2 regions of the Cellulosimicrobium sp. RS genome follow, and region 1 is predicted to be linked to the other one. Evidence: riboswitches for the same ligand, from Rfam matches in the RefSeq annotation. Region 1 holds a riboswitch; the other holds the start of a gene.
The links. Region 1 has a riboswitch for S-adenosylmethionine ahead of ACI769_RS05715 (NADPH-dependent FMN reductase). Riboswitches for the same ligand answer to the same signal wherever they lie in the genome.

Region 1 (15,436 bases):
CGACGCCTACGGCCCCGCGGACGCCGCGGAGGCGGAGGCCGTGCTGCGCCGCGCGCTCGAGCTCGGTGTGACGCTCTTCGACACGGCCGACGTCTACGGTCACGGCCGCAACGAGGAGCTGTTCGGCCGGGTCCTCGGGCCGCACCGGGACGAGATCGTCCTCGCGTCGAAGTTCGGGCTCCCGCCCGCGGGCGGCCACCCCGACGGGCGTCCGGTCGACGGCCGCCCCGAGTACGTCCGTGCCGCGGTCGACGCGAGCCTGCGCCGCCTCGGCACCGACCGCCTCGACCTGTACTACCTGCACCGTGTCGACCCCCAGGTGCCGATCGAGGACACGGTCGGCGCGCTCGCCGGCCTCGTGGAGGCCGGGAAGGTCCGCGGCATCGGTCTCTCGGAGCCGTCCGCCGCGACCGTGCGCCGCGCGCACGCCGTGCACCCCGTGACGGCCGTGCAGAGCGAGTACTCGCTGTGGACGCGCGACCCGGAGGACGAGGTGCTGCCGACGCTGCGCGAGCTCGGGGTCGGCTTCGTGCCCTTCTCGCCGCTCGGCCGGGGCATCCTCACCGGGACCGTGGACGCCACCGACGGCTTCGCGGAGGACGACGTGCGCCGCGCCCACGCCCGGTACGCCGGCGAGGCGTTCGAGCACAACCGCGGCCTCGTGCGCTCCCTGGAGCAGCTCGCCGCGGAGCGCGGCGTCACGACGGCGCAGCTCGCGCTCGCGTGGCTCCTCGCGCAGGGCGACGACGTCGTCCCGATCCCGGGGACGAAGCGCGTCGCGTACCTGGAGCAGAACGTCGCGGCGGCCGCGGTCGAGCTCACGCCGGACGACGTCGCGACGATCGGCGCGGCGATCCCGCGCGCGGCCGTCCAGGGCGTGCGGCACCCGCAGCCGGACCTCCTCGACGGCTGACCCGCCGCGCGGGCCGGCGGCGAGGACAGGTGGCCGCCCACCCTGCCTCGCGGGGCCGGGGAGACCTAGACTGGAGAGGTCCTGTGGGTCTCCCCGCGCAGAGGTCGGCTCCGATGTCGTGGCTGCTCATGATCTGGTGCGCGACGGCGTGCACGGCCGCCGCCGCGTGGTGGGTGCTGCGCCGGGCCGGGCGACCTCCGAGCCACCGGGCGGGCGGGCGCCGTCGTGCCGCCGCGGCACCGGACCCGCTCACCACGCTCGCGCTCCAGGTGCGGCTCACCGCGCTCGCCGCAGAGCTCCGGCGCATCGAGGCCGACCCGGACGTCTACGCGCGTGCCCACCACTACCTCGCGGTCCAGGGCGCCTACGACGCGCTGCTGCGCGAGGCCTGCCGGCTCACGGGGCTCCCGGTCGCGGACGCACCCCTGCGCGCGGGCTTCCGCACCGGCGACGACGAGCGGTTCCGCGAGGAGCTCGAGCTCAGCGCGCGCGGCTGGAGCTGGTGACGGACCACCCGTGAGGGGCGGCACGGGACGGGCGAGGGGCCCGACGGCGGGACGTCCGCCGTCGGGCCCCTCGCCCGTCGTGCGCTCAGAGCGCGGAGTGGTCGCCGATCCGGTGGTAGGTGCGGTCGTGGTAGACGAGCGGCGACGCCGCCGCCCCCCGCGGCGCCCCGGGTGCGGCGCCGACGCTCGACGCGAGCGCGCGCAGCGAGACCAGGTAGGAGTCGCCCACCGGCGTGCGCTGGACGACCCTCCCGCGCACCCACGACAGCGCGCCGTCGATCACGGGCTCGCCCGTCGGCAGGCGCGACCAGCCGCCGTCCGCGAACCGGTCGATGCCGCTCGTCGCGAACCGGGCCGAGACGTCGTCCTGGTGGTCCGCGAGGAAGCTCACGGTCAGCGTGCGCGCGGTCGAGACCGCGGGCCACGACGACGACGTGGACGCGAGCGAGAACGCGAGCAGCGGGGGCGCGGCCGAGACGGAGATGACCGACGTCGCGGTGAAGCCGACGAGGCGGTCGCCGTGCTCGAGCGCGACGACGGCGACGCCCGCGGGGTGGCCGCGGAACACGGCCTTGTACTCGTCGGGGGAGAGCTGGGGCTCGTCCTGCTCGGCCAGGAGGGCCTCCAGGTGGGTGAGCTCGGCGGTCATCGGGCCACCCCCGCGAACGCGTCGGCGACAGCCTCGTCGGTGCTGGCCGCCGGGCGGTCCTCCGCCGGGGGGAGCGGTGCCGTGGCGCGGCGCAGGGCGTCGCCCTCGCGCGCGAGCCACGCGTCCACGACCGGTCCCAGGTCCGCGAGCTGCGGCTCGGTGACCGTGAGCGACCGGGTCGGGACGACGGCGCCGAGCTCGACGAGCACGGGTCGCAGGTGCACCTCCCCGACGAGCGCGTGCGCCGGGTTCCCGGACACGACGAGCGGGACCACGACGACGCCCGCGAGCCCGTCGGGGCCGTAGAGGTCGAGGAAGGCCTTGAGCAGCCCGGTGTACGACGCCTTGTAGACCGGCGTCGCCACGACGGCGACGGTCGCCCGGGCGAGCTGCTCACGGGCGGCGTCGGCCGCCGGGTGGTCGGCGGCGAGCACCTCGCCGGCGAGTGACGCCAGGTCGACCGTGGCGACGTCGGCCGCGCCGAGGAGGTCGGCGACGCGGCGTGCGACCGTCTCGGCGGCGCCGAGCGTGCGCGAGCCGGGCCGCGGGTTGCCCGAGACGGCGAGCACCGTCGGGTGGGTGGGGTGGTGGGTCATGTGCACCTCGCAGTAGTCGTCGATCACGCTTGCCGTGCGGGCTGTCCTCGCCGGTGGCGGGGCAGGCCGGGCCCGGCCTGGTCATCTCCCGGAGCACCCCGCCGTGACAGGGGTTGCCGGCCAGCGAGCCGGGGCTTGGCGCTGGCGCTCGTGACCTGGGGACGGGTATAGCAACCGCCCCGAGAAACTGCACCGGATCGGTAGGGTTTCTCAGTGGGTGGACGGATGTGTCGTCGCCGGTGCCCCCCGTGCCGCCCTGTGCCGCCTCGTGCGGGCGCCCCGGACCCGGCGGCGGCCCACGCCGGTGCGCGCGGAGTGAGACGGTGTGACGAGAGCTTCTGGCACAGGCGTACCGTCAGCAGGAGTTCCGCCCGCGTCAGACGAGGAGTACCCATGGACAGCCGACTGCAGTCCGTCTACGACGAGGTCCTGCGTCGCAACCCCGGCGAGGCCGAGTTCCACCAGGCCGTGCGCGAGGTCTTCGACTCGCTCGGCCCCGTGCTGCGCAAGCACCCGCGCTACGTCGAGGCCGCCGTCCTCGAGCGCGTGTGCGAGCCGGAGCGCCAGATCATCTTCCGGGTCCCGTGGGTGGACGACACCGGGCGCGTGCAGATCAACCGCGGCTTCCGCGTCGAGTTCAACTCCGCGCTCGGCCCGTACAAGGGCGGCCTGCGGTTCCACCCGTCGGTCTACCTCGGCATCGTGAAGTTCCTCGGCTTCGAGCAGATCTTCAAGAACTCGCTCACGGGCATGCCCATCGGCGGCGGCAAGGGCGGCTCCGACTTCGACCCGCGCGGGCGGTCCGACGGCGAGGTCATGCGGTTCTGCCAGTCGTTCATGACGGAGCTCTACCGGCACATCGGCGAGAACACGGACGTCCCCGCGGGCGACATCGGCGTGGGCGGCCGCGAGATCGGCTACCTCTTCGGGCAGTACAAGCGCATCACCAACCGGTACGAGTCCGGCGTCCTCACGGGCAAGGGCATCTCGTGGGGCGGCTCGCTCGTCCGCACGGAGGCCACGGGCTACGGCACGGTCCTCTTCGCGCAGAACATGCTGGAGACGCGCGGGCAGGAGCTCGACGGGCGCCGCGTCGTCGTCTCGGGCTCGGGCAACGTCGCGATCTACGCGACGGCCAAGGCGCAGCAGCTCGGCGCGAACGTGGTCGCGTTCTCCGACTCGTCGGGGTACGTCGTCGACGAGGCCGGGGTGGACCTCGAGCTCCTGCGCCAGATCAAGGAGGTCGAGCGCGGGCGCGTCGCCGACTACGCCGCGCGCCGTCCCGGGGCCCGCGTCGTCACCGACGGGTCCATCTGGGACGTGCCGTGCGACGTCGCGCTCCCGTGCGCGACGCAGAACGAGCTCGACGAGGCGGCGGCCAAGCAGCTCGTCGCGAACGGCGTCGTCGCGGTCGCCGAGGGCGCCAACATGCCCACGACGCCGAGCGCCGTCGCGCTGCTCCAGGAGGCGGGCGTCCTCTTCGCGCCGGGCAAGGCAGCCAACGCGGGCGGCGTCGCGACGTCGGCCCTCGAGATGCAGCAGAACGCGTCGCGCGACGCGTGGTCCTTCGAGTACACCGAGGACCGCCTCGCGCAGATCATGGCGGGCATCCACGACCGCTGCGTCGAGACGGCCGACGAGTACGGCACGCCCGGCAACTACGTGCTCGGCGCCAACATCGCAGGCTTCACCAAGGTCGCCGACGCGATCCTCGCGCTCGGCGTCATCTGACCCGAGCCGCACGACGACGGCCGTCGGTGCCCCGCGCAGAGCGGTGGCACCGGCGGCCGTCGTGCGCGCGGGGGCGGCGGCCGCCGGTGCCCGGCGGGGATCCCCGCCCTGCTGCGGGGCACGGAGCGAGGAGCGCCGCTCCACCCGGGGCGGCGAGCGGCCTATGCTCGGTCGTCGTGGAGCCCGACGACGTGACCGGCCCGCCGGCGAACAGCGCCGGGCGCACGGTCAGGCAGCGCGCCGGCAGCGCGGTCCTCGGCCTCGTGGTGGCGGCGCTCCTCTACCTTCTCGCCTTCCCGCTGGCCTTCGCGGCGCTCTTCTTCGCCGCGGGTGCCTTCGACGACCGGTGCTTCTCCCCGGACGTGGGACGGGTGTGCGCCGCAAATCCCGTCGGGGGAGCGGTGGCGATCGTGCTCGGCGTCGTGCTGCTGATCGCCCCCGGCGTGCTCGGGATCTACGTGGGCCGGGCGTCCGAGCCCTCCCGCTCGGCGAGCGGCTCCTGACCCGGTCCGCCGAGTCACGCGCCGCGGCGCAGCGCGCGAGGGCGCGTCAGGCCCGGTCTCCCGGCGCGGGAAATGCCCTCCGGCCGGGAGGGTCCGGGCGCCTAGGGTGGCCGGATGGCGACGGTCAGGCAGGTCCAGGTCACGTTCGACTGCGCGCAGCCACGGCGCGTCGCCCGGTTCTGGTGCGAGGTGCTGGGCTACGTCCCGGCGTCGCCCCCGGAGGGCTTCACCACCTGGGACGACGCCGAGGCCTCCCTCCCGCCCGCGGAGCGGGACACCTGGTCCGCGTGCAGCGACCCCACCGGGGCCGGTCCGCGCCTGTACTTCCAGCGCGTCCCCGAGGGCAAGGTCGTCAAGAACCGCGTGCACCTCGACGTGCGTGCCGGCACCGGGCTCGTGGGTGCCGACCGTCTCGCCGCGCTCGAGGCCGAGCGCGACCGGCTCGTCGCGCTCGGTGCGACGTGCGTGCGCGTGATGGTCGCCGACGAGGAGAACGAGTCCTGCATCGTCATGCAGGACGTCGAGGGCAACGAGTTCTGCCTGGACTGAACGCCGGGCCCGACCCGCGGGACCGATCCGCGAGCCGGTCCCGGCGGTGGTGCCGGGGTGCCTTACGCGACGGTCGTGCGGACCGTGACGGGGATGTTGCCCCGGGTCGCGAGCGAGTACGGGCAGACGGCGTGCGCGGCCTCCGCGAGCTCCTCGGCGAGGTCCTGGGTGACGCCGCCCCCGAGCTCGACGTGCAGCGTCGCGCCGAGCGAGAAGCCGCCGTCGCCGTTCGGGACGAGGTCGACCTCGGCGACGACGGCCGAGTCCGTCACGGGGACCTTGCGCTGCGCCGCGACCATCTTCAGCGCCGAGTGGAAGCACGACGACCACCCGGCCGCGAACAGCTGCTCGGGGTTGGTCCCGCCACCGGGGCCGCCCATCGCGCGCGGGACCGCGAGCGTGACGTCGAGCTGGCCGTCGTCGGACACGGCGCGGCCTCCGGCGCGGCCGTCGCCGGTCGCTGTGGCCACGGCGGTGTAGAGGGTGTCAGCCATCGAGGTGCCTTTCGAGAGTCGTGATGCGACGTAGAGTTACTAGTACGTCTACATCAAGGAACCTAGACTGGCGGCCGACCGCGCGCAAGGGGCGGAGAGAAGGAGGGGGCCATGGTCGACGACTCGCCGACGTCCGGGGCGACGGGCCGCGGCACCGCGGCGGACACGCGCCGCCGCATCCTCGAAGCCGCCTCGGCGCTCTTCTACGCCCAGGGCATCCGGGCGACGAGCGCCGACCGGATCATCGAGCAGGTCGGCATCACCAAGGTCACGTTCTACCGCCACTTCCGCACGAAGTCCGACCTCGTCGTCGCGTACCTCGAGCAGCAGGCCGCGCGCGACCGCGCGGTGGTCGACGAGGCCCTGCGCGACGCCGAGCCGCTCGACGCCCTGAGCGCCCTCGCGGGCGCCATCGGCGCCGTGAGCTGCGTGCCCGGCTTCCGCGGCTGCCCGTTCATCAACGCCGCGGCGGAGACGCCCGACCCGCAGGACCCGGTGCGCGTCGTCGTGGACCGCCACCGGCGCTGGACGCGGGACGTGTTCGCGCGGCTCGCGGCGGCGGTCGGCGTCGCGGACGCCGACGCGACCGCGGCGCAGCTCATGATGCTGCGCGACGGCGCGATGGTCGCGGGGTACCTCGGCGACCCGGACGAGGTGGCCGCGACCCTGCGGTCCGCGTGCCTCGCCGCCGTCGCGGCGGGACGGCCGACGCCGGCCTGAGCCCGCGCGCCCGACGCGCTGCCCGGAGTCGTCTACCCTGGCCGACGGCCGCCGTCGTGCGGGTCGCGCGACGCGACGGCCGCCGGACCGGACGACGGGAGAGCGCCATGACGACCACCCACCCCGAGGGCGCCGCGGCGCCCGCGGCCCGCGACGTGGCCCTCGAGCTCGCCGTCCAGGACCCCGACGGCGTCCGTGTGGCCGCGGCCGTGCGTGCCCAGCGGGTCGAGCTGTGCGTCGGTCTCGGCGCCACGGGCGGGCTCACGCCCAGCGCCGGGCTCGTCGAGGCCGCGGTCGCCGCCGCGGCGGAGGCCGACGGCCCCGGGCCGCGCGTCGAGGTGCACGTGCTCGTGCGCCCGCGCCCCGGCGGCTTCGTTCTCACGCCCACCGACCTCGACGTCCAGGTGCGCGACGTCCGGGCCGCGGTGGCGGCCGGGGCGCGCGGCGTCGTCGTGGGTGCGCTCACCCCGGACGGCCTGGTCGACGTCGGCGCCGTACGCGCCCTCGTGGACGCCGCCGACGGGCGCGAGGTCACGTTCCACCGCGCCGTCGACGTCGTCGCCGACCCGCTCGCCGCGCTCGACGCGCTCTCCGGGGCCGGGGTCGTGCGGGTGCTCACGTCGGGCGGTGCGTCGCGCAGCATCGACGGCACGGACCGGCTGCGCGCCATGGCGGCGCACGCGCGCGACGCGCTCGACGGACGTGTGCAGGTCATGGCCGGCGGGGGAGTGCGGCCGCAGGACGTCGGGGCCCTGGTGGCCGCGGGCGTCGACGCCGTGCACCTCTCGGCCAAGCGCGTCGTCGCGGACGACGCCGGGCCGGGTGGCGGCGGCGACGCCGGCTACGAGGTCACCGACCCCGAGGTCGCGCGGGCCGCGCGCGCCGCGCTGGACGTCGCTCGCTGACCCCGCCCCGGCCCGCTGGCGGCGCTGCCGCCGTACCGCCGCCGACCCCGTCCCCGGCCGCTCGTGCGAGCGCCGCCTGCTGCGCCCGCACGACGCGCTGCGCCCCGCACGGCCCGTGGCGCCCGGACCGGCCGCGGGCCGCCCCCGCTCCCTCCTGACCGCCCCCGGCACCTCGGCCGGACCCCGTCCCACGGGGTCCGGCCGAGGCCCGTTGCGGCGCGATCCTGGTATCGATGTCTCAGTTAGGTAACTTTCCTGTCGTATTCGCAGGAGGGCCGGTGGCTATTAGTTAGTGTTCCTGCCACACGCCTGCGGGCGCCGAAGTACGACGTGAGGACGCGTCGTCCATGCGAAAGGACCGAAGATGATTCGAAGCACGGCGCGCAAGCGTCTGCTCACGGCCGCGGCACTCGTGACGGGCGTCTCGCTGCTCGCGAGCGCCTGCACCGGCGGGGGCAACGGCGAGGGCGAGGGCGAGGGCGGCGAGGCCCGTGTCCTCAACGTCTGGGCCGGCACCCAGACGCCCATGGTCGCGAACTTCAACCCGTACGCGCCCAACCCGCTGCACGTGACGAACGGCGGCATCTACGAGCCGCTGTTCTTCTACAACCGCGCCGAGGCCGGCGACCCGACGCCCCGCCTGGGCGAGTCCTACGAGTGGAGCGAGGACGGCACCGAGCTGACCGTCAAGATCCGCGAGGGCGTGAAGTGGTCCGACGGCGAGGACTTCACGGTCGAGGACGTCATCTTCTCGTACACCAACGAGGCGGCGAAGCGCGACTACCTGAACACGATCGAGAAGGTCGACGAGTCGACCGTCAAGTTCACGTTCAACGGCGCGCAGTTCACGAGCGCCGTGCAGATCCTCGGCACCACGCTCATGGTCCCCGAGCACCTCTTCAAGGAGGTGTCGGACCTCATCACGTACACGAACGAGGAGCCCGTCGGCACCGGCCCGTTCACGCTCGACACCATCACGAACGCGACCTACACCGTCGTCCCGAACGAGGACTACTGGGGCGGCGAGCCGAGCCTCGGGAAGGTCCGCTTCCTCGCGCTCGACAAGAACCAGAGCGCCCAGGACCTCCTCGCCACCGGCAAGATCGACTGGACCACGATGTTCATCGCGGACCCGGACACGGTCACCGGCGCGGGCCAGGTCTCGCTGCTCAACACCCCGCAGGACCCGACCACGATCATGTCGTGCTCGAACGCGGCGCTCGGCTGCGCGGGCCCGCAGACGGACCTCGCCGTCCGCCAGGCGGTCAACCTGCTCGTCGACCGCGGCGAGATCAACGAGAAGGCGTTCTCGGGCCACGCGGCCGTCGCGTCGCCGTCGCTCGCGCTCCTCGGTCGTGACGACCGCTGGATCTCCTCGGAGATCGAGAAGGAGAGCCCGCAGGAGGGCGACCCGGCCGAGGCGGCCAAGGTCCTCGAGGCAGCCGGCTACACCAAGGGTGCCGACGGCATCTACGAGAAGGACGGCCAGAAGCTCTCTGTCCAGCTCATCTCGGTCGACGGCTGGAGCGACCACAACGCGGCCGGTGACCTCATCGCGCAGCAGGCGCTCGAGGCGGGCGTGGAGATCAACCACGTGAAGATCACGCAGCAGGAGATGTCCGACGCCCGGACCAGCGGCAACTACCAGATGATGATCAGCGGCATCACGGGCACCTCGCTCGACGACCCGTTCGCCATCTACCGCCAGTGGCTCACGACCGAGTACACGACGCCGGTGGGCGAGACCATCGAGGCCGGCCGCTTCAACTTCCCGCGCTACTCGAACCCGCTCGTCGACGAGGCCGTGGCCACCGCCGCCGGCACCAACGACGAGGACGCGAAGAAGGCCGCGTACGCCACGGTGCAGAAGGAGATCGCCCGCGACCTCCCCTACATCGCCCTCGTCGTGAACCCGACCATGTCGTTCGTCAACACGAAGGACTACACCGGCTGGCCGTCCGAGGACGACATGTACGCCTTCCCGCCGTCGTGGGCCACGATCAGCAACGGCGTGATCCTCTCCCAGCTCGAGCCCGCGAGCTGATGTCGCACTGCCGAAGAGGAGCTCGGGTGAACGAGGAGTCAGTCGCATGAGGTACTACGCACGGCGGATCACGTTCTACGTGGTCACCTTCTGGGCCGCCGTCTCGCTCAACTTCCTCCTGCCGCGGGCGATCCCTGGTGACCCCAAGCAGATCTACCTCGACACCATGCTCCGGAAGAACGGCGAGCTGACTCCTGGTCTCATCCAGAGCGTCGACGTCCTCTTCGGCAGTGACGACGCCACCCTGTGGGAGCAGTACCTCGCGTACTGGAAGAACATCTTCACGGGTGACCTGGGTACGTCGGTCCTGTACTTCCCGGCACCCGTGAGCCAGCTGCTCGGCGAGGCCCTCCCCTGGACGGTGGGCCTCGTCGGGCTGGCGACGATCATCGCGTTCCTCCTCGGCGTCGGCCTCGGCGCGTGGGTCGGCTGGAAGCGCGGTACCTGGGTCGACCACATCATCCCCGCGTCGACCTTCCTCCAGGCGGTGCCGTACTTCTGGCTCGCCCTGGTGCTCATCTCGATCTTCTCGGTGTCGCTCGGCTGGTTCCCCATCGTGGGCGCGTACGACATCTTCGAGTTCGACAGCGGTCCCGAGTGGTCGTGGGACTTCGTGGGCAGCGTGATCTACCACGGCACCCTCCCGGCCGTGACGATCATCCTGTCGGCGATGGGCGGCTGGCTCCTCGGGATGCGCAACATGATGGTCTCGACCATCGCCGAGGACTACGTCACGACGGCCGAGGCCAAGGGCCTGCGCCCCTTCCGGGTCGCGCTGACGTACGCGACGCGGAACGCGGTCCTGCCGTCGGTCACGGGCTTCGGCATCGCGCTCGGCTTCGTCGTCGCCGGGTCGGTGGTCATGGAGCAGGCCTTCAGCTACCCCGGCATCGGCAAGCTGCTCTTCACCGCGGTTCAGGCGAAGGACTACGCGCTCATGCAGGGCGCCTTCCTCGTGATCACCGTGGTGGTGCTCGCGGCGAACTTCCTCATGGACCTGATCAACGGCATCATCGACCCGAGGACGCGGAACAATGGCTGACCCCACCCGTGACGCCGAGACCGTGACGCCTGCGGCGGACGCCGCCCCCGCCGCCTCCGTGGTGGTGGACGGCCTGCCGCCCGAGAACCGGACCGCCGGCATCGTGCCGGACGTGCCCATCGCCCCGCCCGAGGCCGTCGTCGCGGGCGAGCCCGTCCCGACGAGCTCCGCGCCGAAGCGCGGCATCCGGGCGATGCTCCCGCGCCGCTCGGGCAAGCTCGTCGTCGGCCTCGTGCTGACGCTCGGGATCGTGCTCTTCTCCGTCGTGACGCCGCTGTTCAGCCAGAGCCCGCGGGCGACGTCGAACCCCGCGTACCTCCCGCCGAGCACCGAGCACCTGCTCGGCACGAACAACATCGGCGTCGACATCTTCGCCCAGGTCGCGCACGGAGGCCTCGGCTCGCTGACGGTCGGCCTCCTCGCGGGCGTGATCGCGATGGTCCTCTCGCTCCTGTTCGGCATCCTCGCCGGCTACGTCGGGGGCTGGACGAACGAGATCCTGTCCTTCGTCACGAACATCATGCTCGTGATCCCCGGGCTCCCCCTGATCATCGTGATCTCGGCCTACCTGGAGTCCCGCTCGCTCTTCCTCGTCGCCCTGATCCTCGGCATCACCGGCTGGGCGGGCGCGGCGATCGTGCTGCGGGCGCAGGCCCGGTCGCTGCGGAGCCGCGACTACGTCTACGCGGCCAAGGTCGCGGGCGAGAAGGCGCCGCGGATCATCCTCGTCGAGATCCTGCCGAACCTCCTGCCGCTCCTCACGGCGAACTTCCTGGGCGCCGTGCTCCTCGCGATCCTCAGCGAGGCCGGTCTCTCGTACCTCGGCCTCGGGCCGTCGGGGTCGGTCACCTGGGGCACGATCCTCAACGAGGCCAGCACGCAGAACGCGATGGCCTACGGACGCTGGTGGTGGTTCGTGCCGCCGGGCCTCCTCATCGCGCTGTTCGGGTGCGGGCTCGCGCTCATCAACTTCAGCATCGACGAGATCATCAACCCGAGGCTCCGGACGGCACCCGCCGCGGTCAAGAACGTCCGGCTCGCCCGCAAGCAGCGCGCGAAGCGTGCGGCAGCGACCGCGCCGGCCGCCGGCGCTGCCGCCACGGCAGACGGCCCGGCGAGCACCCCGGCCCGAGACGACGAGAAGGTCCAGTCATGAGCACACCGACCCTCACCGCGAAGGCCGCGGGCGACTTCGGGGCCCCGCCCGGCGCGATCCCGGTGCTCACGGCGCGGAACGTCTCGATCGAGTACCAGGTGAACCCGGTCGTGCAGGCCGTGAAGGACGTGTCCCTGACCCTGCACCGGGGCGAGATCCTCGGCCTCGCGGGCGAGTCCGGCTGCGGCAAGACGACCCTCGCGTACGGGCTCAACCAGCTCCTCAAGCCGCCGGCGCTGCGCACGAGCGGGGAGATCGTCCTCCACGACAAGGACGGCGACGACATCGACGTCGCCGCCCTGTCCGGGGACTCGCTGCGGGCGTTCCGCTGGGACAAGGTCTCGATGGTCTTCCAGGGGGCGATGAACTCCCTCAACCCCGTGATCAGCATCAAGGCCCAGCTGTTCGACGTCTTCGCGACGCACCGCCCGGGGATGTCCGCGAAGGACAAGCTCGAGCGCAGCCGTGAGCTGCTGGAGCTCGTCGGCGTCGACCCGAACCGGCTCGACAGCTACGCGCACGAGCTCTCCGGCGGCATGCGCCAGCGCGTCATGATCGCGATGGCCCTCGCGCTCCAGCCGCAGGTCATGATCATGGACGAGCCGACGACGGCGCTCGACGTCGTCGTCCAGCGCGGCATCCTGCGCGAGATCATGCGGCTGCGCGAGCAGTTCGACTTCGCCGTCGTCTTCATCACGCACGACCTGCCGCTGCTGCTGGAGATCAGCGACCGGATCGCGGTCATGCTCCGCGGCGAGATCGTCGAGCTCAACACGGCCGAGGAGATCTACAACGCGCCCGCGCACGAGTACACGCGCCGCCTGCTCGGGTCGTTCCCGAGCCTGACGGGCGACCGGGGCGGGTTCGTCCGGTCCGGCGAGGACACCGCCGACAGCACGGGAGGGGTGGCCTGATGGGCACGCTCGAGATCCGGAACCTCACCAAGGACTTCGTCATCCGCAACGGGTGGAAGCGGTCGCGGCTGCGCGCGGTGAACGACGTGTCGTTCACGCTCGAGCCGGGCAAGACGATCGCCATCGTGGGTGAGTCGGGCTCCGGGAAGTCGACCGTCGCGCGGATGATCGCGAAGCTCGAGACGCCGACGTCCGGTGACATCCTGCTCGACGGCGTCCCGTCCGCCCGACGTGGCCGTGGCCTGGCCGAGTACCGGCACGACGTCCAGATGGTGTTCCAGGACCCGTTCGCGTCGCTCAACCCGTTCCACTCGATCCGCCACCACCTGGAGCGGCCGCTGCGGATCCACGGGCTCGCGAAGACGGCCGCCGAGCTCGACGCGGCCGTCGACGAGCTCCTCACCCGCGTGAACCTCACGCCCCCGGGGACGTTCGCGGAGAAGCGTCCGCACGAGATGTCGGGCGGTCAGCGCCAGCGCGTCGCGATCGCCCGAGCGCTCGCGCCCGGCTCCCGGTTCCTCGTCGCGGACGAGCCCGTGTCGATGCTCGACGTGTCGATCCGGCTCGGGGTGCTCAACCTGCTGGCGCGACTGCAGCGCGAGGAGAACCTCGGCGTCCTCTACATCACGCACGACCTCGCGACGGCGCGTCACTTCAGCGACGAGATCCTCGTGATGTTCCGCGGGAACGTCGTCGAGCGCGGGCCGTCGGACCAGGTCATCCTCGACCCGCAGCACGAGTACACGAAGCTGCTCCTCGGGGCGGCACCGGAGCCGCAGAACCACGGCCGCCTCCGCGAGGAGGTGCGCCGCGAGCTCGCCGCGGCCGCGGCGGGCGGGGGCGACGCCGTCGCCCGCGACCGCTTCGGCACGCGCGGCATGTGAGACGGGCGTCGCCCGTCCCCTCATCGTCCGGGCAGCGGGGGTTGCCCGGCGGCACGCGTCGGTGGTGACGCGTGCGCGTCGCGCGGGCCAGGTCAGTCGGACGCCCTGGCCCGCGCGCTCGCCCCGTCCGTCGTCGTCCGTCCTGCCACGCAGGACGTGCCCGGCGACGGGTGGGTAGGGTCGGGCTCGTGCCCGCCCGCCACCTGCGCCTCGCGCGACCCGAGCCCTCCGCCCCGAGCACCACCGCGCTGGTCACCGACGCGCTCGCGGCGCTGCGCCGCGAGATGGAGGTCCCGGAGACCTTCCCGGACGGGGTGCTCGCCGAGGCCGAGGAGGCCGTGCGCGAGGACCGCGCGGCGCCCGGCCCGGGACGCGTCGACCTGCGCGACGTCCCGTTCGTCACGATCGACCCGCCGGGCTCGATGGACCTCGACCAGGCGCTGCACCTCGAGCGGGCCGGGGGAGCGCCGGACGACCCGGCGGGCGCCGCGTTCGTCGTCCACTACGCGATCGCCGACGTCGGCGCGTTCGTCGTGCCGGGCGGAGCGATCGACGCCGAGGTCCACGAGCGCGGCACGACCCTCTACGCGCCCGACGGTCGCACCCCGCTGCACCCGGCCGTGCTGTCCGAGGGCGCGGCGAGCCTCCTGCCGGGCGAGGACCGCCCGGCCGCGGCGTGGCGCGTCGTGCTCGACGCCCGCGGCGAGGTCCTCGACGCGACGGTGCGGCGCGCCGTCGTGCGCTCGACGCAGCGCCTCACCTACGACGAGGCGCAGGCCCGGATCGAGGCCGGTGGCCCCGGGGACGCGCTCCTGCTGCTCCGCGAGGTGGGCGAGCTGCGGCTCGCGCGCGAGCGCGAGCGCGGCGGTGTGTCGCTCGAGGTCCCGGAGCAGGAGATCGTCACGCGCGACGACGGCTCGTTCGGCCTCGAGTTCCGCTCGACCCGCCCGGCGGAGGCCTGGAACGCGCAGGTGTCGCTGCTCACGGGCATCGCGGCGGCGCGGCTCATGCGCGCGGGGGGCGTCGGCGTCTTCCGCGCGCTGCCGGAGGCCGACCCGCGCGACCTCGCGCGCCTGCGCCGCACGGCCCGCGCGCTCGGCATCGACTGGCCGCGCGAGATGCCGTACGCCGAGCTCGTCCCGACGCTCGACTCGCGCGTCCCGCGCCACGCCGCGTTCCTCAACGAGGCGACGTCGTTGTTCCGGGGCGCGTCGTACGAGGCGTTCGGCGGCACGGGCCAGGAGCCCGGCGTGCCCGGCGACGCGGCGCACGCCGCGATCGGCGCGGAGTACGCGCACGTCACCGCGCCCCTGCGCCGTCTCGTGGACCGCTACGGCACCGAGGTGTGCCTCGCGCTGTGCGCGGGGGAGGACGTGCCGCGGTGGGTGCTCGACGCCCTGCCCGGCCTGCCGCGCACCATGGCCCGCACGGGCCAGCGCGCGAGCGCGTACGAGCGCGGGATCGTCGACGTCGTCGAGGCCGCGCTGCTCACCGGTCGCGAGGGCGAGGAGTTCGACGGCGTCGTGGTCGACGTCGAGGACGACCGCGAGCGCGCACGCCGTCTCGAGCGCGAGGACGCCGACGAGGCGGGCGGGGCGCGGCGCGGCCAGGTGGTCCTCGCCGACCCGGCGGTGCGCGCGCCCGTCGAGGGGACGGACCTCCCGCTCGGCGACCCGGTCCGCGCCACGCTGCGCGAGGCGTCGGTGCCCGGGCGCCGCGTCCGGTTCACCGTCGGCTGACGCCGGGCCGCGCGGCCTAGGCTGGTCCTCGTGCCTGCCCGACGCCGTACCGACCCCGCCGCCGGCCGCCTCGCCCTGGCGACGTGGCGCG
Region 2 (15,436 bases), on a different contig from region 1:
TCGTCGTAGTCGAGCAGGTGCATCGCGCGCTTGCGCGCCTCCACCTCGCGGCGGGCGGCGACGGCGACCTCGTACCGCGCCGCGGCCACCGAGCCCTCGGCCGCGTCCGACGGCGCGACCACCGCCCCGTGGTCGCTCACCGCCGCGCGGGCGACCGCGCGCACGTCGCGCGGCGAGAGGATCGGCTCGCTCTGGTCGGCGAAACGCCTCACGTACAGGTCGTCCGTGACCTCCTCGACGAGGTCGGCCACGTCGGGCAGGAAGCTCGTCGCGAGGTCGACGTCGGCCGCCGTCCCGAGCGCGGTGAGCATCTGCTGGCAGAACCCGTGCGTCGTCGTGATCGTCGCGGCGTCGAGCTGGGACAGCGCGACGCGCAGGCGCTCGCGACGGCGGGCGAGCTCGTCGGCGTCGACCGCGGCGAGGAACGCGACGAGCTCGTCGGTGCTGTGCGCCGGGTCGGGCCCGCGCAGCGCGCGCTCGGTCGCGACGAGGCGCTCGCGCACGCGGTCCCGCAGCTCCGACGTCGCGGCCCGGCCGAACGTCACGAGCATGATCTCGGGCAGCGCCGCCACGCCCTCGGCGACGTAGCGCGTCGTGAGGGTCGCGATGGTGTGCGTCTTGCCCGTGCCGGCGCTCGCCTCGAGCACGACCGTCCCGCGCGGCAGGTCGCCGAACGGGTCGAAGCGCCGCGGGCTCCCCGCGACGGGTCCGGGCACCGCGGGTCCGGACGCCGGGGCGGGCGTGGCGGGTGCGGACGTCGGGCCGCTCATCGCGCACCTCGCAGCTCGTGCTCCAGCAGGGGGTCCCACACGCGGCGCGCGAGCGCGCCGAGGCGGGTCGGGTCGTCGGGGAAGCGGCCCAGGTCGGCGGTCGTCGCGTGGCCCGCGAGGTCGGGGAGCGCCGGGTCCTGACCCCAGGCGAGCACGACGTACGGATCCTTGCGCTCGAAGCCCTTGTTCCACGCCCACCCGGCGCGCATCAGGGCGTCGCGCGCGTCGGTGGTGCGCCGCTCCTCGGCGTAGCGGAGCGCGACCTCGGGCAGCAGCGGCAGGGGCTCGCGGGCGGCCTCGTCGCGCAGGGCCACGAGATCGGCCAGCACGGCGACCGCCGTGTCGCGGTCGGGCGGCGTGAGCGTCGACCACGCGACGCCCGGGCCGCGGGGAGACCGGCCGATCGCGACGGCGTCCCACGGGCGGTCCGGGTCGCTCACGCGCAGCGCGAGCGCCTGCACCCAGGCGCGCAGCCGGTGCTTCGGTCCGAGCCGCGAGTACTCCGTGCGCACCACGCGCGCGCCGTGCACGCCCGGCACGCTGCCGACGACCGTGCCGCCGTCCGGGAGGGTGGCCCGCACGTCGACCGTCTCGGCGGAGCTCAGCACGTCCTGGCTCACGGGACGACCGGCCGCGACGTCGGCCTCGCGCGCGGCCTCGACGGCCGCGACCCGGAGCGGCCCCACGGCCCGGACGACCTCCTGGAGCGCCGACCGGCCGAGCTCGCGCGGCGGGACCTGACCGCGGCGCCACTCGGCCTGCATCGCGCGGTTCGGGTCGACGCCCGCGAGCGCGGCCCGCAGCACGCGGTCGCCCACGCCCCAGCCCGCGAGGCCCGTGAGGGAGAGGGGCAGCCGGTCCTCGACGTCCTCCTCCTCCAGCACGAGACCCACGTCGAGCGTGTGCTGCGCGAACCAGCGGGGTGCGTTCTCGAGCAGGCGGACCAGGTCGTCGAGCTCGACGTCCGCGCGGCCCCCGGTCGCCGTGGGCGACCCCGGTCCTTCTACGGAGCCGACGGCGGCACCGGTCGGCAGCGAGAGCGGTGCGCCGACGAGGGCCCCGACCGGCTCACGCTTCTGGCGCGCCTGGCGGGCCCCGGCGAACGCGGCGTCGTCGTGGCTGAACGGTCCGGGGACGCCGAGCGCGCCCGGCGTGAAGTTCCGCTCGTCGACCGTCTGGAGCGGGTGCTGCACGACGACGTGCTCGCGCGCGGCGCGCCCGTCGGCCGTGGTCGCCACCCGGTCCAGCGCGTCGAGCAGCTCCGCCACGGGGACCGCGGGCGGGCGCGGCGCCCCGGTGCGCTCGTCGGCACCCGTGTGCACGACGACGAGGTGGTCGCCCGCCGCGGCGACGGCGTCGAGGAAGATCTGCCGGTCCTCGCTGCGCGCGTCGCGCTCGCCGATCTCGGGGTGCCGGGCGAGCAGGTCGTCGCCCGCGGGCGCGGCGGTGCGGGGGAACACGCCGTCGTCGAGCCCGAGGAGGCACACGACCCGGTGCGGCACCGAGCGCATCGGCTCGAGCGAGCACACGGTGAGCGCGCCCGTGCGGAACCCGGCGCGCGTCGGGCGCCCGGCCAGGCGGTCGTCGAGCAGCGCCCGCACGTCCGCGAGCCGCAGCGCGACGCCGCCGTGCGCGGCACCCGCCGCCCGGACGTCGCCCAGCACGCGGCGCGCGGAGCCGATCTGCCACGCCTCCGTCGGCGGCGCCTCCGCCAGGAGCGTGAGCGCGCGGTCGAGGGTGTCGAGCCAGTGCGCGAGCGGGTGCACGCCGTCGAGGCCGCGCAGGATCTCCGTGAGCCGCGCGACGAGCTCCGCGAGCCGGCCCGCGAGGTCCACGTCCGTCGAGCCGACGTCGTCCAGCGGGAGCGCGGGCCCGACGAACCGGGCGTCCTCGTCGGCCATCGCGGCCCCGAGCAGGATGCGGTCGAGCGCCGCGTCCCACGTGCCCTGCCGCACGTGCCCGTCGATCCCGAAGCGGGCACGCCGCTCGCCGTCCTCGCCCCAGTGCACCCCCGCCTCGACGGCCCACTGCCGCAGGCGGTCGACGTCGTCGTCGGAGAAGCGGAACCGGCGGCGGACCGGGCCGCTCGCCGCGAGGTCGAGCACCTCGGACGCCGTGACGCGGCCGTCGGCGAGGCGCAGCAGCGTGGCGAGCAGCGCGAGCACGGGGTTGGTCGTCCCGGCGCCGCGGTCCGCGAGGCTGACCCGCAGCCGCTGGCCCGGGTGCGCGTCGTCGCCGAGCTCGGGGACGGCGCCGAAGGTCGCGGTGACGAGCGGCGCGAACGTCTCGACGTCGGGGCACAGGACGATGACGTCGCGCGCCTGGAGCGTCGGGTCGGCGGAGAACAGGCCGACGAGCGTCTCGCGCAGCACCTCGACCTGACGGGCCCGGCCGTGGCACGCGAGCACCTGCACGGAGCGGTCCGTCGGGTCCAGCACGTGGGCGCCGTCCGGTGCGTCGGCCCGCAGCGCGGACTGCAGCGCGCCGAGCAGGGTGGGCGGCGGGGGCGCGGCCTCGTGGTGGGTCTCGCGCGCCTCGCCCGCGGCCAGCCGGAGCTGCAGCTCGACCGTGTCCCGGCCGGTGGACGCGAGGAACGGGTGGCGCGCGAACGTCGGCAGGTCCGCGCGACGCCGGACGGGCGCGCCCGCGTGGTCCGAGCCCGGCTCCGCGCCGCCCGTGGAGGGGTCGCCGGCGGACGCGGCGACCGTCGCCCACAGCGCCGGCGAGGGGTGCACGAGCCACAGGTGGACGTCGCGGTGCTCGGCGAGCGCGCGCAGGACCCGGAGCTCGTCCTCGGGGAGCCGCGTGGGCCCGAACACGGACAGCCGCGGCGGCAGGTCGACGGCCGCCGGGTCCGCACGCAGCGCCGCGACCGCCTCCGTCACGCGCCGCGCCGGGTCCGTCGCCGGGACGCGCTCCACCAGGCGACGCCACAGCTCGGGCTGCCACGCGAGGTCGTCCGGCGCGACGGCGGTCCCCGTGACCGGGGCCGACCACGCGAGCACGACCTCGGGCCGCTGGCGGGCGTAGTCGACCAGGAGGTCCGCGAGCCGTCGCGCGAGCGTGAGCCGCCGACCCCGCCGCACCTCGTCGCCCGGGTCGCCGACGTAGCGCGCGAGCGGCGCCGCCCAGGGCTCGGCGAGGTGCGCGTCGAGCACCTCGAGCACCGACCACGCGAGCCGCTCGGGCCGCCACGGGTCGTCGTCGGGGTCGAGGTCCGTGAGGTCGGCCACGACCTGCTCGACGAGCCGCCGCGGGCCCCGGAAGTCCACGTTCGCGCAGATCCCCGCCGTCTCGCCCGCGCCCAGGTGGTGCGAGAGCCGCTGCGCGAGCCACCGCTCCACCCCGCGCGTCGGGACCGCCACGACGTCCGGCGTGAACGGGTCCGCCGGGACCTCCGCGAGCACGGCGGCGAGCGGCGCCACGAGCGCCTCGGCACGCTCGGAGCGGTGCACGTGCAGCAAGAGGACCCCTGTCGGTGGTGGTGGCGTGATCGTGTGCCCGGCCCGTGGCCGTGCGCTACGAGGAATCTACGAGGTGCGACCCACACCGTCGAACCGCCGTCCACAGGCGGCCCGGGGACTACGGTGTCCGCACCGCACGCGCGCGGAGGCCGCGGCGGAACCGGCACCCGGGGGAGGCCCGATGCGGCAGCGGAGGACGACGGCCGTGCTGTGCACGATCGCCGACGGCGCCGCGCCGGGCACCGTCGCGGCCGCGTGCCGCGGCGCGCTCCAGGCGCTGCGCGACCGGGTGGCACGGCTCCAGGTCGACGTGTACTCCGACGAGCCGTGGCCACCGGACGCGACGGACGCGGTGCACGCCTTGGACGAGCTGCGCCGCGCACGACGCGGACACCTGGCCCGGCGTTTCGGCTGGGAGCCCCCGATCTCGCTCGAGCTCGACCCGCGCGACGACCGCGAGCTCGACCTCGCCCTCGCCGTCGCCCCCTTCACGATCTGCGGCTCGGGCTTCGACGAGGACGGGACGCTGCTCTGGGATGTGAACGACACCGGGACGTCGGTGACCTTCCTCCTGCTCCCGGAGGAGTTGGACGCGGTCCGGTCGCACGTCGCACGGTCGGGCGGACGCCCGGAGGACGTCGTCGTGCTGGGCGACCGTCGCGGCTGACGCGCGCGGGAGCGCTGCGCGGTTCAGCCGCGCCGCGCCACGAAGACCCACTCGCGACCCGGGCGGTCGGGCGCGTCCCGGACGTCCACGACCTCGAACCCGCACGCCACGAGCGACGTCTCGACCTCCTCGCGCTCCCGGAAGCGCAGCGTCGAGTCGGAGTGGAGCGTGGTGCCGTCGGGCAGCACGGTCGTGTCGTGGAAGGACACGAAGGGGAGCGACACGTCGGTGAGGTCGGTCCAGGACTCGACCGGGCCGACGTCGGGCACCTCCACGCGCGTGACCGTCGCCTCGCGGACCCACCCCTCCCAGGCCCGACGGGCGGGGACACGGGTCTCGAGCACCAGCCACCCGCCCGGCACGAGCGCGTCGTGGACGCCCCGCAGCGTCGCGGCCCACGCGTCGTCGGTGAGGAACACCTGGGCGACGTTCGCCGTCATCGTCGCGAGGTCGACCTGGAGCGGGGGGAGGGTCGTCGCGTCGCCGTGCAGCCAGCGCACGCGCTCGGCGCCCGGCTTCGTGCGGGCGACGTCGAGCGACGCACCCGCCGGGTCGAGGCCCACCACCTCGACGCCGCGCTGCGCGAGCAGGCACGCGAACGTCCCGGTGCCGCACCCGACGTCGAGCACTCGGCGCGCGCCCAGCTCGTCGACGATCGCGACGTAGGCGTCGAGGTCGGACCGGTCCGGGGCGAGCGGGTCGTAGAGAGTGGCGAGGCGGGGGTCGTCGAAGACGGCGTCGGGCACCCGACGACCGTAGGCCGCACCCCGGGCGACGAGCCACGTCTTTCGATCAGGCGCGCCCGGCCGCCGAGCGCGCGGTGGCGGCCCGTTCCGGTCCCCGGACGACGCGAGTCCGCCTTCGCGGCGCGAGGGTTTCAGTCCGCGGCGGGCCAGGGCTGCCAGAGCCCGCCCGGGAGGGTGGCGAGGCGCCGTCTTGCCTGCTGCCCGACGCCGCGCGCCAGCCGGGTGCGGCCCTCGCCCGCGGAGTACCCGCCGTCGGGCTCGTCGAGGCGGTGCGCCACCCACCACTCGTGACGACCGGGGAGCGCCCGCCGCACAGCCTCCGAGAACCGGCCCGCCGCCACCCCCAGCACGAGGTCCTCGAGCGCCTCTGCTGCGCCCGCCGCCGTGTCGTCGCACGCGTCGCACCCGCACGACGGGAACGTGTCCTCGTGCAGCACCCCGGCGCGCACCACGACTCCCGGGTAGTCCGTCACGACGAGGGCCAGCGCCGCGGCGTCGTCGGACGCGGGCGTGACGCGCACCGCCCGCACGGCGTCCGGACCGACGTTCCGGACCCCCGCGAGCACGGGGTGCGCGGGCCCGACCGCGGTGTGCGACGCCAGGTCGACGCCACGCAGGTCGACGTCCTCGACCGTGACGGCGTACGTCGCCGCGAGGTGCCGCACGAGCGCGTCAGCGACGTCGGCGAGCGGCGCGAACCGCTCCGGGTGGGAGTCCACGGAGTACGTGTCCTCGGGCGGCCCGTCGAGATGGTCCCAGCGCCCGCCGTACTCGAACGGCACCCCGTCGGCGTCGTGGAACACCTGGCGCAGGATCGGCGGGCGGACGTAGGCGGTCACCCGGTCAGGCTAAAGGGACCCGCCGCTGTCGGGCCCACGCCCCACCTGCCCGCCGAGCAGGCGGTCGTGGTTCGTCCCGGCGCCGGGACGAACCGATACCGCCTGCTCGGCGGGAGGCGGGGTCAGGAGTTCAGGGCTTGGGCGACGTCCTCGATGATGTCTTGCGGGTCTTCCAGGCCCACCGACAGGCGCACGGTCGTCTCCGCGATGCCGACCGCGGCGCGGCCCTCGGGGCCGAGCTTGCGGTGCGTCGTGGTGGCCGGGTGCGTGACGAGGGACTTCGCGTCGCCGAGGTTGTTCGAGATGTCGACGACCTGGAGCGCGTCGAGGAACGTGAACGCGCGCTTCTTCGCCGTCTCGGGGTCGGTGCCCTCGGGCACGGCGAGGTCGAACGTCACGACGGTCCCGCCACCGCTCTGCTGCGACCGCGCGAGCTCGCGCTGCGGGTGCGAGGCGAGGAACGGGTAGCGCACGCGGCCGATCCCGGGGAGCTGCTCCAGCGCCTCCGCGACCTGCTCCGCGGCGGCGTTCTGCGCGGCGACGCGCACGGGCAGCGTCTCGAGGCCCTTGAGCAGCACCCACGCGTTGAACGCCGACAGCGACGGCCCGGTGTTGCGGATGAACGTCTGCACGGGACCGGTGACGTACTCCTCGGTGCCGAGGATCGCGCCGCCGAGCACGCGGCCCTGCCCGTCGATGTGCTTGGTCGCCGAGTAGACGACGACGTCGGCACCGAGCTCGAGCGGACGCTGCAGCAGCGGCGTCGCGAAGACGTTGTCGAGCACGACGACCGCGCCGGCGGCGTGCGCGAGCTCGCTCACGCGCCGCGCGTCGACGATGTCCTGCATGGGGTTGGACGGCGTCTCGAAGAACACGACGTCCGCGGGGGTGGACAGCGCCTCCTCCCACTGCGACAGCACGTGGCCGTCGACGTAGTCCGTCCGCACGCCCCACTTCGCGAAGATCTCGTCGAAGATGACGAGGCTCGACCCGAAGAGCGCGCGCGCCGCGACGATGCGCGACCCGGACCGCACCAGCGCGGCGAGCGCCGTGAACACGGCGGACATGCCGGACGCCGTCGCGTAGCACGCCTCCGCGCCCTCCAGGAGGCGCAGGCGCTCCTCGAACGTGTGCACGGTCGGGTTGCCGTAGCGCGAGTAGACGAACCGGTCGAGCTCCCCCTTGAACGCGGCCTCGGCGTCGGCCGCGCGGTCGTACGTGTAGCCCTGCGTGAGGAACAGCGCCTCGGACGTCTCCTGGAACTCGGTGCGCGCGTGGCCGCCGCGCACGGCGAGCGTCGCGGGGCGGGCGCTCGCGGGCAGGGGCTTGCGGCCGGAGCCGCCGGGCACGCTCCCGGGCACGACCGCGCTCACCGGGCGGCCTCGTCGAACGTCGTGGTGGGCAGCCCGCGGACCTTCCAGCCCTCGACGTCCCGCAGGCCCGAGAACCCCTGGGCGCCCTCGAAGCCCTCGAGCACGTTGTACGACGGCCCGAGCCCGGCGGCCGTGGCCGCGCGCGCCGCGCCGATCGACCGCTGGCCCGAGCGGCACAGGAACACGACGGGACGCTCGTCGCCGGGCGTCAGACCTGCCTCGACGAGCCGGTCGAGGAACCGCGGGTTCGGGCCCGCCGGGGTCACCCACTCGTCGAACAGGACGTCGCGGCCGAGCTCCGTGGCGTCGGGCACGCCGATGGTGCGCCACTCGCCCTCGGTGCGGACGTCCACGAGCACGGCGCGCTCGTCGTGCGCGAGCAGGTCCCACGCCTGCTGCGGGGTGAGGTCGCCGGCGTAGCCGACGGCGGGACGCGCCTCGGGGGGTGCCGGCCGGGGTGCCGACGCCTGCTGGGACTGGTCGCTCATGAGAGTCCTCCTCCATCGATCGTGGCAGTAGCACCCTGCGCCCGGCCGCCGAGGCGGTCCGGGGGGTTGCTGCGGCGTCGACGTGCCACGTCACTCGGCCGCTCCGGATGGTTGGCTCGGATCGTACGCCACGCGTCCGACGTGCGGAACGCCCGTCTCGGGGAGCGGCCCGGGGTGGAGGTGCCCGACGTCGCGTGGCTCCGACGCGCGGGCTTATGACGCGGAGCGCCGCGTCCCGCCATCCGAGACGCCGTGACCACCGGTTGACACGCCGCCGTCCGCGCGGACATCCTGGTCCGCAGGTCATGAGTGCCAGCGCGAAACCCCGGTTTGCTGGCCGGCAACCCTCCTCTCGCGGCGGGGTGCCCCGGGTGACGACCAGGCCGCACGCCGACCGGCGGGCGGCAAGCGCGGGGAGGTTCTCCCCGGACGACCCTGGAGGACTGTGCCATGACTGCTCTCGCGGACGTCTCGTGTCCCACCGACGCCCCGGCCCCTGACCTCGCGGCGCTCGTCGACGCGCCCGCGCTCCTGCCCGTCGTCGGCGGGGACACGCTCGTCCCGCTCGTCGACGGCCGCAGCGTGCCGTACGCGAACCTCGACGTCGCGGCGTCGGCCCCGGCGCTGCGCTCGGTCGCGGACCGCGTGACCGAGGTGCTGCCGCTCTACGCGAGCGTGCACCGCGGCGCGGGCTACCTGTCGCAGGTCTCCACGGCGCTCTACGAGGCGTCGCGCCGCACGATCGGCGCGTTCGTCGGCGCGCGCGAGGACGACGTCACGGTCGTCACGCGCAACACGACCGACTCGCTCAACCTGCTCGCGGGCTGCGTCCCGGCGAACCCGGACGGCACGCCCGGGCGCGTGCTCGTCCTCGACGTCGAGCACCACGCGAACCTGCTGCCGTGGCAGCGCGCCGGCGGCGCGACGGTCCTCGCGGGCGGCGCGTCCGTCGCGGAGACGCTCTCGGGCCTGCGCACCGAGCTCGCGCGCTTCCCGTACGCGCTCGTCGCCGTGACCGGCGCCTCCAACGTCACGGGCGAGTCCCTGCCCGTCGCCGAGGTCGTCCGCGCCGCGCACGACGCCGGGGCGCGCGTCGTGCTCGACGGCGCGCAGCTCGTCCCGCACCGCGGGTTCTCGCTCGCCGCGTCGGGTGTCGACTACGTCGCGTTCTCGGGGCACAAGACCTACGCGCCGTTCGGCGCGGGGGCGCTCGTCGGGCGGCGCGACTGGCTCGACGCGGGCACCCCCTACCTCGCGGGCGGCGGCGCCGTGCGCCAGGTCGCGGTGACCGGGACGCAGTGGCAGACGGCGCCCGCACGCCACGAGGCCGGCTCGCCGAACGTGGTGGGCGCCGCGGCGCTCGCGGCGGCGTGCGACGCGCTCGCCGCGCTCGACCCGGCCGACCTGCACGCGCACGAGGCGGCGCTCCGCGCGGCCCTCGTCGCGGGCCTGGAGGCCGTCCCGGGTGTCCGGGTCGTGCGCGTGTGGGACGACGCCGTCGACCCGGTCGGCGTCGTGACGTTCGCCGTCGAGGGCCACGACCCGGGCCTCGTCGCCGCCTACCTCTCGGCCGAGCACGGCATCGGCGTGCGCGACGGCCGGTTCTGCGCGCACCCGCTGCTCGCGCGCCTCGGCTACGACGCGGGCGCGATCCGCGCCTCGGTGGGCGTCGGGACGACCGGTGCGGACGTCGTGCGCCTCGTCGAGGCCGTGCGCGCGTACGTCGAGCAGGGACCGACCACCCGGTACGAGGTCGTCGACGGCTGCTGGGCCGTCGTGGACGACCCGCGCCCGGTCCCCGCGGGGTCCGGCCTGGAGGGGCTCTTCGCGACCGCGGCGGCGGGTTTCCTCGCCGACGCGGCGGGCTGCGGACCGGCCGTCTGACCGTCACCGGCGGCCGACGCGGCAGCCTGTTCACCGGGTCGTCGCCGAGCGTTGTCCACCGCGTCGCCGGACCCTCTTGGCGCGGTGTTCCGCGTGTGCTCTGATATGCGCTGTGCTGCACGACGTCGTCCTCTCGGGGCACGGTTTCCGGCTGGAACCGCTGGCCCTGGAGCACGCTGAGACGCTGGCCGGCCTCGTCGACGAGGCGATGTGGTCAGGGATGAGCATCCCCCTGCCCTACGGGGTCGCGGGGATGGCCGATCTCGTGGCCGCGACCCGCGCGGCCCCGGACCTCACGGGCTTCGTCGTGCGCGCCGTCGACCCCGACGGCGCGCCCGGCGCCGTGCTTGGCAGCACCGCGTTCCGCGACCTGTCGCTCGTCGACCGCCGCGTCGAGGTGGGCCGCACGTTCTACGCGCGCACCACGTGGGGGAGCCTCGTCAACCCCGTGACGAAGTGGCTCCTGCTGCGCCACGCGTTCGAGACGTGGGACGTGCACCGGGTCGGCTTCCGCGTCGACACGCGCAACGAGCGCTCGCTCGGGGCCATGCGCCGTCTCGGCGCCTACGAGGAGGGCGTCATGCGCGGCCACCGCACCGCGCCCGACGGGACGCGCGCCGACTCCGTGCTGTTCTCGATCCTCGCGCCCGAGTGGCCCGGGGTCGAGGTGGGCCTCCTCGCGCGGATCACCGCCCCGCGCGTCGTGCCGGTGCTCGCCCCGGCGCCGTCGGCCGACGTCCGGCCGCTCGCCGCGTCCTGACCGTCGCCGCTCCCGGTCGTCGCGCCCCGGTCGTCGCGTCCTGGTCGTCGCATCCCGGTCGTGGCGTCCCGGGCGAACGGTCCCGAGACGCCACGAGGGCCCCGCCGGAGCGGAGCCCTCGTGGGCAGAACGGTGGAGCACGTCAGCGGTCGAACGCGTCCTTGACGTCGTCGCCCGCCTGCTTGACGTTGGCCTTGGCCTGGTCGCCCTGGCCCTCGGCCTCGAGCCGCTCGTTGTCCGTGAGCTTGCCCGCGCCTTCCTTGAGCTTGCCACCCGCCTCTTCAGCGGCGTGCTTGGCCTTGTCTCCGAGTCCCATGGGTGCTCCTCTCGTCGGTACCTCTCGACCGTAACCACGGTCGGCCGGGTTCGCACGCGGTCGGGGCACCGGCGGTGTGGTGGGATGTGCGGGTGCACCACGACACCGTCCTCGAGGGCTTCGGCGTCCGCCTCGAACCGCTCGCCGCGACCCACGCGCCGGCGCTCGGCGCCCTCGTCGACGACGGCATCTGGGCGGGCATGTCCAGCGCCGTCCCGCGCGGCACGGACGCGATGGAGGGCTACGTGCGCGACGCGGTCGCCGCGCCGGGCCGGCTCGCGTTCGCGGTCCTGGGCGCCTCCAGCGCTCCCGGTGCGGACGGCGCGACCGCCGACGCCGCGGTCCGCGGCTCGACGTCGCTCTACGAGTGGGTGCCCTCCCAGGGCCGGGTCGAGCTCGGGTCCACGTTCTACGCGCGCGAGTGGTGGGGCGGGACGACGAACCCGGCGTGCAAGTACCTCCTGCTGCGGCACGCGTTCGAGGACCTCGGGGTCGCGCGCGTCGCGCTCCGCGCCGACGCCCGCAACAGCCGGTCCATCGGGGCGATCCGACGCCTGGGCGCGGTGGCGGAGGGCGTCCTGCGCAGCCACCGCGTGGCGCCCGACGGCTCCCGCCAGGACACCGCCTACTTCTCGGTCCTCCGCGACGAGTGGCCGACCGTCCGCGCCGGCCTGCTCGCCCGCCTGGCCTGACCTTTCGGCGCTCCGAGCACGAGCCTGCGCGGCGTCGAGCACGGGGTAGGTGTCGTCATGCGCTCGAGAACGACACCGACCCCGTGCTCGGCGGCAAGGGTCAGGGGCGCGGGGTGACGCGGCCCGCGAGGTGGAGGCGGCTCTTGCCGTCCCACGCCTGGTAGGCGACGCCCGTGCCCGGGTCGCCCGCGCCGTCGGGCACGGCCGCCGCGACCTGCCCGACGGCGTCCCGCACCTCGGCGGGCACGTCGCCCGCCGGGCGCAGCGCGACGTCGACCGTGCCGGGCAGCAGCACCGGCTTGGCGAACGTGACGGTCCAGTCGTAGGCGTCGCCGCGACCGGGGCCCGCCTCGGCGAGCGCCCGCGCCGCGGTGTACATGCCGTGCGCGATGGCCCGCGGGAACCCGAACGCCTTGGCGCCCAGCGCCGAGGTGTGGATCGGGTTGCGGTCGCCCGACACCGCCGCGTACGCGCGGCCCGTCCCCGCCCCGAGCGTCCACCGCGCGGTGGGCAGGGGCGGGACGAACGCGGCCGGGCCGTCGGCGTCGGCCGGGGCGGGGCCGCCCGGGAGGGAGGCGCCCTTCGCGAGGTACGTCGAGACGCCCCGGTAGGCGAGCGTCGTCGCGGCCAGCCCGCTGCCGGCGGCGCGCTCGTCGTCCGTGCGCAGCACCGAGACCTCCGTGACGAGGTCCACCTGGACCCCGCGACGGTGCGGGCGCAGGTCCTGCGCCCACGCCCGGACCTCGAGCGCGTCCCCGAGCCGCACCGGGCGCAGCACGGACACCGAGTTCGCGAGGTGCACCATGCCGAGCAGCGGGAGCGGGAAGTCGGCCCGCACCATGACGGCCGTCGCGAGCGGGAACCCCAGCACGTGCAGGTACCCGGCGGGCAGGACGTCCGACGGCGCCTCGCCCACGAGCCGCGCGTACCGCGCGAGGTGCGCGGCGCTGCCGACGTGGCCCGGCGCCGCGTCGTCGCCCGTCGGGACGGCCGCGACCCGGTAGGTGACGTCCGGGAGCGTCAGCTCCGTCCGGCCGCCCCGGACGGGCAGCCGGTGCGCCGCCGCGATCCGGCCCGACGCCGCGAGCCCGCGCACGTACAGGCCGCCCAGACCCGGGACGGCGGGCAGCGTCTCGACGCGCGCCGGGGCGCCCGCGGGCGCCGTCACCGGCCCACCACGTTCTGCCCGCACACGCGCAGCACCTGCCCGTTGACGCCCCCGGCCGCGGGCGACGCGAGGAACGCGATCGCCTCGGCGACGTCCACGGGCTGGCCGCCCTGCTGGAGCGACGCGACGCGGCGCGCGACCTCGCGCTGCACGAACGGGATCGACGCCGTCATGTCCGTCTCGATGAAGCCCGGCGCGACGGCGTTCGCCGTCCCGCCCGGACCGCCCGGCGCCGCGAGCAGGCGGGCGAACGCGCGCGTGTGCCCGATGACGCCCGCCTTGGAGAACGCGTAGTTCGCCTGGCCCCGGTTGCCCGCGATCCCGCTCGTCGAAGCGAGGGACACGACGCGCGGCGCGGAGGAGAACCCGTTCGCGCCGAGCAGGTACTCCGTGATCTGCAGCTGTGCGGCGAGGTTCACCGCGACCACCGCGTCCCACTTGTCGGGCGACATGTTGGCGAGCAGCTTGTCGCGCAGGATGCCGGCGTTGTGCACGAGGACGTCGAGCCCGCCGTGCCGTGCGCGGGCGTGCTCGAGGATCCGGGCGCCCGCGTCGTCGGCGGTCACGTCGAGCTGCAGCGCCGTGCCCTTGATCTCGTTCGCGACCCGGGCGAGCGCCTCGCCCGCCGCGGGCACGTCGACGACGACGACCTTCGCGCCGTCGCGCGCGAGCGTCCGGGCGACCTGCGCCCCGATGCCGCGGGCCGCGCCCGTGACGACGGCGACCTTGCCGGCGAGCGGCTGGTCGAGGTCGGCGGAGGTGCTCCCGGAGGCGACGTCGGTCGCGCTCGGACCCACCCGGAGGAGCTGGCCGTCGACGAACGCCGACTTGGCGGACAGGAAGAAGCGGAGGGTCGCGAGGACGCTCGGGCTGTCGACGGGGGCGTCGTCGGTCACCTGGATGCCGTTGGCGGTCGCGCCGTAGCGCAGCTCCTTGGCGACGGACCGCAGGAACCCGTCGACGCCCTCGCGGGCGGCGGCGAGCTCGGGCGAGTCGGTGTCGGCGGGGGCGCGGGAGATCGTCACGACGCGACCGTTGGGCGCGAGGCGGCGGAGCGTCGCCGAGAGCGCCATGACGGGCGCGGACGCGTCCTGCGGCCGCTCGATCCCGCTGAGCACGACGACGACCGCGCCCCAGCGGGTCGTGTCGTCCGGGGTCTGGCGGACGTCGAGGTCCCAGCCGAGCAGGGCCTCGGCGACGAGGTCGGCGTCGTCGCGCACGCCCGGCGTGCCGCCGAGCACGAGCACGGGCCCGACGGTGAGCGGGTCGCCCGCGCGGAAGCGGCGCAGGACCGCGGGGCGGGGGAGGCCGAGCTTCTTGGCGAGCGTCTTCGTGAAGCCGGAGTTGACGGCCTGGACGTAGGAGTCGGTCACGGGGGTTCCTCTCGGTCGTCGGGGCGTCAGGCGGCGTCGGTCGCGGGGACGGACTCGAGGATCGCGGCGACGCCGAGGCCGCCCGCGGCACACACGGAGATCAGCGCACGCGCGGGCGCCCCGGTCTCGGCGGTGCGCTGCGCGAGGAGCTTGGCCGCCGTCGCGACGATGCGCCCGCCGGTCGCGGCGAACGGGTGGCCCGCGGCGAGCGAGGAGCCGTTGACGTTGAGCCGCGAGCGGTCGATCGAGCCGAGCGCGCCGTCGAGCCCGAGCTCGGTGCGGCAGTACTCGTCGTCCTCCCAGGCCTTGAGCGTCGTGAGCACGGTCGACGCGAACGCCTCGTGGATCTCGTAGAGGTCGAAGTCGCCGAGCGCGAGCCCGTTGCGGGCGAGCAGGCGGGGGACCGCGTGCGCGGGGGCCATGAGCAGGCCCTCGTGACCGTGCACGAAGTCGACGGCGGCGGTCTCCGCGTCGACGACGCGCGCGAGCAGCGGCAGGTCGCGCTCGCGCGCCCACTCGGCCGAGGCGAGGAGGACGGTCGACGCGCCGTCGGTGAGCGGGGTCGAGTTGCCCGCCGTCATGGTCGGGGTGACGCCCTCCAGACGCTTGCCGTACACCGGCTTGAGCGCGGCGAGCTTCTCGAGCGACGAGTCGGCGCGCAGGTTGTCGTCGCGCACGAGCCCGCGGAACGGGGTGACCAGGTCGTCGAAGAACCCGGCGTCCCACGCGGCCGCGAGGTGCTCGTGGCTCGCGAGCGCGAGCTCGTCCTGCGCCTCGCGCGAGATGTCCCAGCGGGCCGTCGTGATCGCCTGGTGCTCGCCCATCGACAGGCCGGTGCGCGGCTCGTCGGTCGCGGGCGTGAGGGGCGCGAGGTCGGCGGGGCGGACCTTCGCGAA

Region 2: it holds a riboswitch for S-adenosylmethionine, as region 1 does, so the genes downstream of both, ACI769_RS05500 (aminotransferase class V-fold PLP-dependent enzyme) here and ACI769_RS05715 (NADPH-dependent FMN reductase) in region 1, are expected to answer to the same signal.

The regions. Positions count from the first base shown of each region.
Region 1 covers NZ_JBJXVU010000003.1:26,425-41,860, forward strand. The annotation lists gene ACI769_RS05700 (aldo/keto reductase) at 1-913, shown strand, start outside; gene ACI769_RS05705 (hypothetical protein) at 1,027-1,419, shown strand; gene ACI769_RS05710 (flavin reductase family protein) at 1,505-2,068, opposite strand; gene ACI769_RS05715 (NADPH-dependent FMN reductase) at 2,065-2,664, opposite strand; SAM riboswitch class IV at 2,719-2,820, opposite strand; gene gdhA (NADP-specific glutamate dehydrogenase) at 3,058-4,395, shown strand; gene ACI769_RS05725 (hypothetical protein) at 4,572-4,898, shown strand; gene ACI769_RS05730 (VOC family protein) at 5,013-5,447, shown strand; gene ACI769_RS05735 (organic hydroperoxide resistance protein) at 5,510-5,941, opposite strand; gene ACI769_RS05740 (TetR/AcrR family transcriptional regulator) at 6,053-6,661, shown strand; gene ACI769_RS05745 (copper homeostasis protein CutC) at 6,769-7,566, shown strand; gene ACI769_RS05750 (ABC transporter substrate-binding protein) at 7,931-9,610, shown strand; gene ACI769_RS05755 (ABC transporter permease) at 9,657-10,652, shown strand; gene ACI769_RS05760 (ABC transporter permease) at 10,645-11,808, shown strand; gene ACI769_RS05765 (ABC transporter ATP-binding protein) at 11,805-12,722, shown strand; gene ACI769_RS05770 (ABC transporter ATP-binding protein) at 12,722-13,606, shown strand; gene ACI769_RS05775 (RNB domain-containing ribonuclease) at 13,795-15,345, shown strand; gene ACI769_RS05780 (sterol carrier family protein) at 15,376-15,436, shown strand, end outside.
Region 2 covers NZ_JBJXVU010000002.1:515,260-530,695, forward strand. The annotation lists gene ACI769_RS05465 (UvrD-helicase domain-containing protein) at 1-770, opposite strand, end outside; gene recC (exodeoxyribonuclease V subunit gamma) at 767-4,225, opposite strand; gene ACI769_RS05475 (hypothetical protein) at 4,416-4,901, shown strand; gene ACI769_RS05480 (class I SAM-dependent methyltransferase) at 4,925-5,647, opposite strand; gene ACI769_RS05485 (DUF6226 family protein) at 5,779-6,486, opposite strand; gene ACI769_RS05490 (O-succinylhomoserine sulfhydrylase) at 6,609-7,859, opposite strand; gene ACI769_RS05495 (rhodanese-like domain-containing protein) at 7,856-8,347, opposite strand; SAM riboswitch class IV at 8,649-8,764, shown strand; gene ACI769_RS05500 (aminotransferase class V-fold PLP-dependent enzyme) at 8,798-10,231, shown strand; gene ACI769_RS05505 (GNAT family N-acetyltransferase) at 10,344-10,991, shown strand; gene ACI769_RS05510 (CsbD family protein) at 11,134-11,307, opposite strand; gene ACI769_RS05515 (GNAT family N-acetyltransferase) at 11,400-11,999, shown strand; gene ACI769_RS05520 (MaoC/PaaZ C-terminal domain-containing protein) at 12,100-13,167, opposite strand; gene ACI769_RS05525 (3-oxoacyl-ACP reductase) at 13,164-14,540, opposite strand; gene ACI769_RS05530 (acetyl-CoA C-acetyltransferase) at 14,567-15,436, opposite strand, start outside.